2 linked regions of the Zobellia alginiliquefaciens genome follow. The protein of the gene in region 2 interacts with the protein of the main gene of each other region in a pairwise test. Links are inferred from orthologs where the notes say so. Each region holds a gene or a part of one and is shown on either strand. Other genes may lie near its edges.

Region 1 (3,259 bases), 2.4 Mb from region 2 along the record:
TATCAATATAACCAGCGTTTAGTCCGTCTTGGGCAAAATATTCACTAATAATGTAGGATGATAAGAGCTCCCCGTAGCTCACGATTTTATCGGAAAGCTTGGGAGTGGTTTCGCCTATTAAAAATGCCCCTTCCACTAAGGTTTCTAAGGTATTCAGTTCGCTTTTTACCTTGCTGAGTACTTTGCTCTGTGCGTTTACATTGATTAATTCTTTTGTGGTATCCAAATGTCTTTTCTCAATCTCCTGTAAAATGGATTTGTAGCCTTCACTTTGTTGAGCGGCCAAGTGTGCAGCATTTAACAGAAGGTCCGTAATGCCACCAAATGCAGATACCACTACTATGGTCTTATCCGTATTGGCATTTGATACTATATTTTTTACTAATGCAATGTTAGAGGCGTTGGCAACAGAAGTGCCGCCGAATTTTAAAACTTTCATGTTAGATGAAATTAACTCTTAAAAATAGATTGGGTGCGAAATAACGCGTTAACGAACTGATATGTTTTTGCCTACCCCAATGGGGTGATGGTGCCAAATGTGTTGATTGAACCATTGGTCGTGAAGAAAAATTCAGTTGTTATGTTTGCGATATGCTTATACATAGTAAGAATGAAAGCATCAAATGTAGTACTTTTGGATTCTTAATCAAATTTTTGTTGTTAGTTATTGAGCTAGAATGTTAATTACTTACATTATTAAAATTTTTGTGAGATTTTCACAATGATTTTAGGGTTTAGCAGCTGTCTTATTTATGCAGAACTAATAATTAGCAACTAGGAACGTACTTAATAACCAGATAACTCTATACTATTCTACATGAAGATTTTCTCTGCAAAGCAAATTTACGAAGCTGATAAAGCAACGATTAAAAAGAATAATATTTCTAGTGATCAATTAATGGAGGGTGCGGCCGTGCAACTCTTCAACTGGTTGCATTACAGAATTCAAGGGGCGCCGGTAAAAATTCACTTATTCTGTGGTATTGGTAATAATGGTGGTGACGGGATAGCTTTGGCTAGGCACTTACAAGATCATGGATATAATATTGCTGTATATGTCGTTAACTATAGTAAGAAAAGGTCAGATGATTTTTTAGTGAATCTAGATCGATTGAAAGATCGTAAAATATGGCCTGAGTTTATAGAAGAAAGTTCGGATTTACCTGAAATAAGCAAGGATGATATTATAGTTGACGCTATTTTTGGAATTGGACTGAACCGTACTCCAGATGCATGGGTAGTGAACCTTTTTGAAAACATTCAAAAGTCGGAAGCTTTTGTGCTTTCGGTGGATATACCATCGGGATTATTTACGGATAGGGTGCCAGAAGACGAAAAAGCGGTCGTGAAAGCGAATCACACCTTAAGTTTTCAAGTGCCTAAATTGGTGTTTTTCTTGCCGGAAACCGGAATTTTTACCGAACAATGGGAAGTTTTGGATATTGGTCTAGATCCGGAGTTTTTAATGACTACTGAAACGGAATATGAACTCATAGGTAAAAATGAAATGCTTCCTGTTTATATTCCTAGAGAAAAGTTCTCCCATAAGGGTACGCATGGGCATGGTTTAATAATAGGAGGGAGTTATGGAAAAATAGGAGCCGTACATTTGGCTTCAAAAGCCTGTCTACAATCGGGGAGCGGGCTGGTTACCGCGTATGTGCCTAAATGCGGATATATACCATTGCAAACGAATTTTCCAGAAGCTATGGTTTTGACCGATGCAGATGAAAATCATGTTTCTAAAATCGAATTTAATATAGACCCAACGGTTATAGGTATTGGTGTGGGCTTGGGTAAAGATAAAGACACCGTAAAAGCGTTGGACACATTTTTGACCGAAAACAAAAAGCCCCTGGTTGTTGATGCCGATGCACTAAATATACTTTCTGAGAATAATGATTTGCTTGAAAAATTACCCGCTCAAACCGTACTAACACCGCATCCAAAAGAATTGGAACGATTAATTGGTAGTTGGAAAGGAGATTTTGACAAGCTTGATAAGGCAAAAGCATTTTCAAAAAAATACGATTGTGTTTTAGTGATTAAAGGTTCGCATACCATTACTGTGTATGATAATAAAGGATATGTGAACACCACGGGAAACCCCGGTATGGGAACGGGAGGCACAGGCGATGTGCTTACCGGAATGATAACCGGATTAATAGCTCAGGGGTACAATCCATTAAATGCAGCAGTGTTCGGAGTGTATTTGCATGGTAGGGCAGGAGATATTGCAGTTGAAAAAACAGGGTACCAGGCGCTTACCGCAACTGATGTTGTAGCGAATATTGGCGCTGCTTTTATTGATTTGTTCGCACAACCAGAGAATAGGCCGGAGGTGAATGAAAATGAAAGGCCATCTGAACAATAAGAATGAATGTATAACTAACAGGTATGAATTTAAAAGCCTCAAGATTTAAAATCTTGAGGCTTTGCTTTTTGGTACAGTATATAGTTTTATTTTGCTTTTACACGTCTCTTGATCCAAGCTACTGCATTATCAAATTCAATGAAGAATTTCATAGGTTTTTTGTAGAATAGTTTTTCAATTTTGAAGTTATGCATATCTATTTCCTTAACGGAAACAATGGCCAATGCTTTTAAATTGTCTAATTGTCTCAAGTAGGTGTATATGGTAGGGTCTACGGCATAGGAATTTTTTCTAAGGCTAATGTAGCCAAAGTTTTTATCCCTAAAATGAATCTCTGAAATCCCTATAATTTGGTAAACTCTTTCTAATGTAAGTGTTGCCCCTTCATCGAACAGTGAAACCATATAGTTTTCATAAACCTGTATTTTTCCCACATCTAATTGATACTCCCTGACTATGACAGTCTTTTTTGGTCGTCTCACTTTCATTTTAAATATATTATAATGTCCTGAGACGAATGTAGATGTATCGTAATCTATTGTGAAAAATAATAGATTAAAAGCGTAAATATCGTTTATAGTGCGGTTGTTGGAATGGTATTGTATTTTCTTTCTTACAGTCAGCATTTTAGCATAAGAAAAAAGGGAGTCAATTTAATTGACTCCCTTTGCAAACAATTCTTACGTTAAGTTTATGTATTGGAAGATTTTTCTGCTTTTTTAATATCGATAGTAAGCTCTTCTTTCTTTTGGTCCAGATCCATCATAATAGTGTCTCCTTCCTCAAGCTTGGAATTTACTATTTCTTCGGCAAGAGCGTCTTCAATATACTTCTGAATGGCTCTTTTTAAGGGCCTGGCGCCATATTGCTTGTCAAAACCTTTGT
Region 2 (3,305 bases):
AGCTGGGATTACCTCAAAACTTGGGTTTTCTGTAGTGGCGCCGATTAAGGTAACCCAACCCTTCTCAACAGCCGCTAGAAGTGAATCTTGTTGTGATTTGCTAAAACGATGGATTTCATCAATAAATAGAATAGGGTTTTTGGCCGTAAAAAGACCGCCACTTTTTTTTGCCTTATCTATTACCTCACGTATATCTTTAACCCCACTATTAATAGCACTAAGGATATAAAAGGGGCGCTCACTTTCATTAGCTATTATATTTGCCAAAGTTGTTTTACCGGTACCGGGAGGCCCCCAAAGAATTAGGGAAGGTATAATTCCCCGTTTTATCTGGTTTGTTAGTGAGCCTTCTTTACCTACCAAGTGGCTTTGGCTTATATAATCTTCTAATGTTTTTGGGCGAATGCGTTCCGCTAGAGGTTCGTTCATGATGCAAAAGTATAATAAAGTTGGCAGAAGCGTGTTTCATATAGAAAGGCAAACGAGCTTTTTTCCAAGTTGAATGTATGTCATAGCAAATGACGATTTAGCAGTAGAGAATAGGTTGGCTAGCTTATTGCTTATTTTAGTGGATATGTCCGAAAACACCTATTTTAAATTTACAAACAGCGTCATTATTGTGCCTTTATTGGCAATGCTCAGTATATGGACGGTGTATTGGGTGGAATTAAGGCTTAGAATCAATCTTAATGAATACGGTATATACCCACAACGAGTTACAGGCTTAAAAGGCATCGTATTGAGTCCTTTTATTCATGGTTCGCTAGAACACCTCTATAATAATACTATTCCGTTGGCCGTATTAAGCGCTTCGCTGTTCTATTTTTATCGAAGTATAGCACTACGTGTTCTGTTAATTGGTGTTCTAATTTCCGGTTTTTTTACTTGGGCAGTAGGTAGACCTTCATATCATATTGGAGCGAGTAGTGTTATTTATCTCTTGGCGAGTTTTATTTTTTTTAAAGGGATTTTCACCAAACATTATCGGTTGGTAGCTTTATCCCTAATTGTGGTTTTTATATATGGAAGTATGCTTTGGTATATTTTTCCGGTAAAAGATGGAATTTCTTGGGAAGGACATCTAGGAGGGTTTTTGGCAGGACTTTTACTGGCATTTGTGTTAAAAGCCGAAATGCCGCCGGTGAAAAAATACGATTGGGAAAATGAGGATTATGATGAAGAAGCTGATGCATTTCTTCGCCAATTTGATGAAAACGGTAATTTTATAGAAAAGCTACCGGACAAAGATATTCCTGAAGATACAGTCCAAGTCAATTATCACTTCAAGGAAAGTAAAGAAAGGGATTCTTTGAAGTAGTATTAGTTTTTGGCGACCGTTAAGTTAGAAAACTAAGCTTTGACCACCGTTCTTTGTCTAACGGCTTCATATAGAAAGACTGCACAAGCAACTGAAACATTTAAAGATTCAATTTCACCCAACAAAGGTAATTTTGCCAAATAATCTGCTGCTTTTAGGGTAGAAGGGGAGATACCCCTATCTTCAGAACCCATGATTATTGCCGATGGCCCGGTAAAATTAACATCGTATATTGAGGTGTCCGTTTTTTCTGTAGCGCCAACAACGCTTATTCCACTTGCTTGAAGGTAATAAACAGCATCTTTAATATGGTCTACCTTTGCGATAGGGACGTTAAAAGCAGCTCCCGCGGATGTTTTAATTGTATCGGCAGTAACGGGTGCAGCACCTTTTTTCTGTATAATAATACCATCTACTCCGGTGCATTCTGCAGTTCTTATAATCGCACCAAAATTACGAACATCAGAAAGTTGGTCAAGAAGTAGAAATAAAGGAGCTTCCTTGTCAGCTATGACGCTCTCAACAAGTTCTTCAAGTTCATAAAAAGTAATGGGAGAAATATTGGCAACAACGCCTTGATGATTATTCTGTGTTAAGCGGTTCAGTTTCTCAATAGGTACGTAAGAACAGTTGATTCCATTTTTGCGAACTAATCCTTCTAGTTCACGTGATAAATCTCCTTTAAGGCCTTTCTGGACAAATACCTTGTCAATAGGTTCATTAGCATTTATAGCTTCTATGACCGCGCGTATACCGTAAATCTGAGTTGTTTTGTCCATGGGGTAAAGGTAAATAAAAAACCACCTCAATTGAGGTGGTTTTTTAGTTACTGTTCGTAATATTAAAAATAGTTAATTGAATAATTAGTTTTGTCTAACTAAGGTTTCGGTAAATTCTCTTGTAGCACCAGCTCCTCTAAAATATCCAGTAGTAATTTTTACGATATGTTTGCCATCAGGCTTAAGTTCTTGATTAGTTGTAGTTTCATCACAAACAACGGATTCAAATTTACCTCCGGCACATGTCATTATCGGAGATCCATTTAATAAGGTTGGTTCTCCTTCTAAATCTTTGTCTAATACAGTAATTACATTTGTAGCAGGGTCTACGGTAAAATAAAAATCATTGTCTTCTGGCCAAAATCCAATACCAACATGTCTGTACAAATCAGGAGAAACAGCTTCGATGGAAACTGTCCCGGAATAATTTCCCGCTAAAGAACCAGAGTTCCAGTATTGTCCTTCCTCTACGTCATAAGTACCTGCCAGTGTATTTTCATCAAGGGTTTTGAGTGTTAAATTCATAGAATTAACATCTGATACCGCTTCTGATGAACTGGTTATTTCAAGTATAATGTCCTTAAAATCAAATGGAACTAAATCTGTTGTAAGAATGCGTACAGACGTATTTGCTGTATTTTCGCCTGCAGGTATAGTTAGAGAAGTTGAAGTTAATTCAAAATCCACACCTTCCTGTGCCTCAGAATCTGCACTGGTAGCAATTGTTACTTCTACATCTCTATCCAAAACTTCATTTCTTCCACCAAAATAAGTTATTGGTATTTCGTAATCTATAAACGAGATATTTGGATTTTTAATAATGTTTAGCTCATCTGTTGTGTTTTGAAACTGAGCTAATATAGGTCCTTTGCCAAAATCTACTTCATCTTGGTCAACAATCGCATCACAAGATGTAATTAATACAACAAGTAACAATGCTGCGATAAAATTAAATTTTAAAAATATCTTTTTCATTATTTTATTTTTTATTTCCAAAATGGATTGTTCGTAAATGCATCGCTTTTAGTTTGAGCAGGAACGTTTAAAGCGTTTCTTCCAACCTCTGAATCGGGATATAATAATCTTACAGGTCTTACGCCATCAGATTCAGCTGGAATAGGTAGGCCAACAGGAAATCCTGTTCGTGTTAATTCAACCCAAGACTCAATTGAAGATGTTCCGTTTAGTGCTATCCATTTTTGAGTGAT

What was found.
Region 1: the proteins of rlmB (region 2) and P0077_RS14695 interact in binary tests that used the Escherichia coli proteins (3 or more experiments, as listed by UniProt). The link is inferred for Zobellia alginiliquefaciens from one-to-one orthologs.

Annotation. Positions count from the first base shown.
Region 1 is NZ_CP119758.1:3,490,386-3,493,644, forward strand. What follows is about bases 175-3,095. They hold P0077_RS14695 (NAD(P)H-hydrate dehydratase), read left to right. Parts: upstream 175-817; coding sequence 818-2,374; downstream 2,375-3,095. Other genes in these bases: thrA (bifunctional aspartate kinase/homoserine dehydrogenase I), read right to left, coding at 175-439; P0077_RS14700 (STAS/SEC14 domain-containing protein), read right to left, coding at 2,461-2,862; P0077_RS14705 (ATP-dependent Clp protease ATP-binding subunit), read right to left, coding at 3,066-3,095. Outside these bases: more of thrA, read right to left, coding at 1-174; more of P0077_RS14705, read right to left, coding at 3,096-3,259. UniProt on the Escherichia coli protein: Bifunctional enzyme that catalyzes the epimerization of the S- and R-forms of NAD(P)HX and the dehydration of the S-form of NAD(P)HX at the expense of ADP, which is converted to AMP.
Region 2 is NZ_CP119758.1:1,052,592-1,055,896, reverse strand. Bases 225-3,191 are described here. They hold rlmB (23S rRNA (guanosine(2251)-2'-O)-methyltransferase RlmB), read right to left. Parts: upstream 2,098-3,191; coding sequence 1,351-2,097; downstream 225-1,350. Other genes in these bases: P0077_RS04435 (SusD/RagB family nutrient-binding outer membrane lipoprotein), read right to left, coding at 3,084-3,191; P0077_RS04440 (hypothetical protein), read right to left, coding at 2,182-3,072; P0077_RS04450 (rhomboid family intramembrane serine protease), read left to right, coding at 575-1,318; P0077_RS04455 (replication-associated recombination protein A), read right to left, coding at 225-429. In the rest of the region: more of P0077_RS04455, read right to left, coding at 1-224; more of P0077_RS04435, read right to left, coding at 3,192-3,305. UniProt on the Escherichia coli protein: Specifically methylates the ribose of guanosine 2251 in 23S rRNA.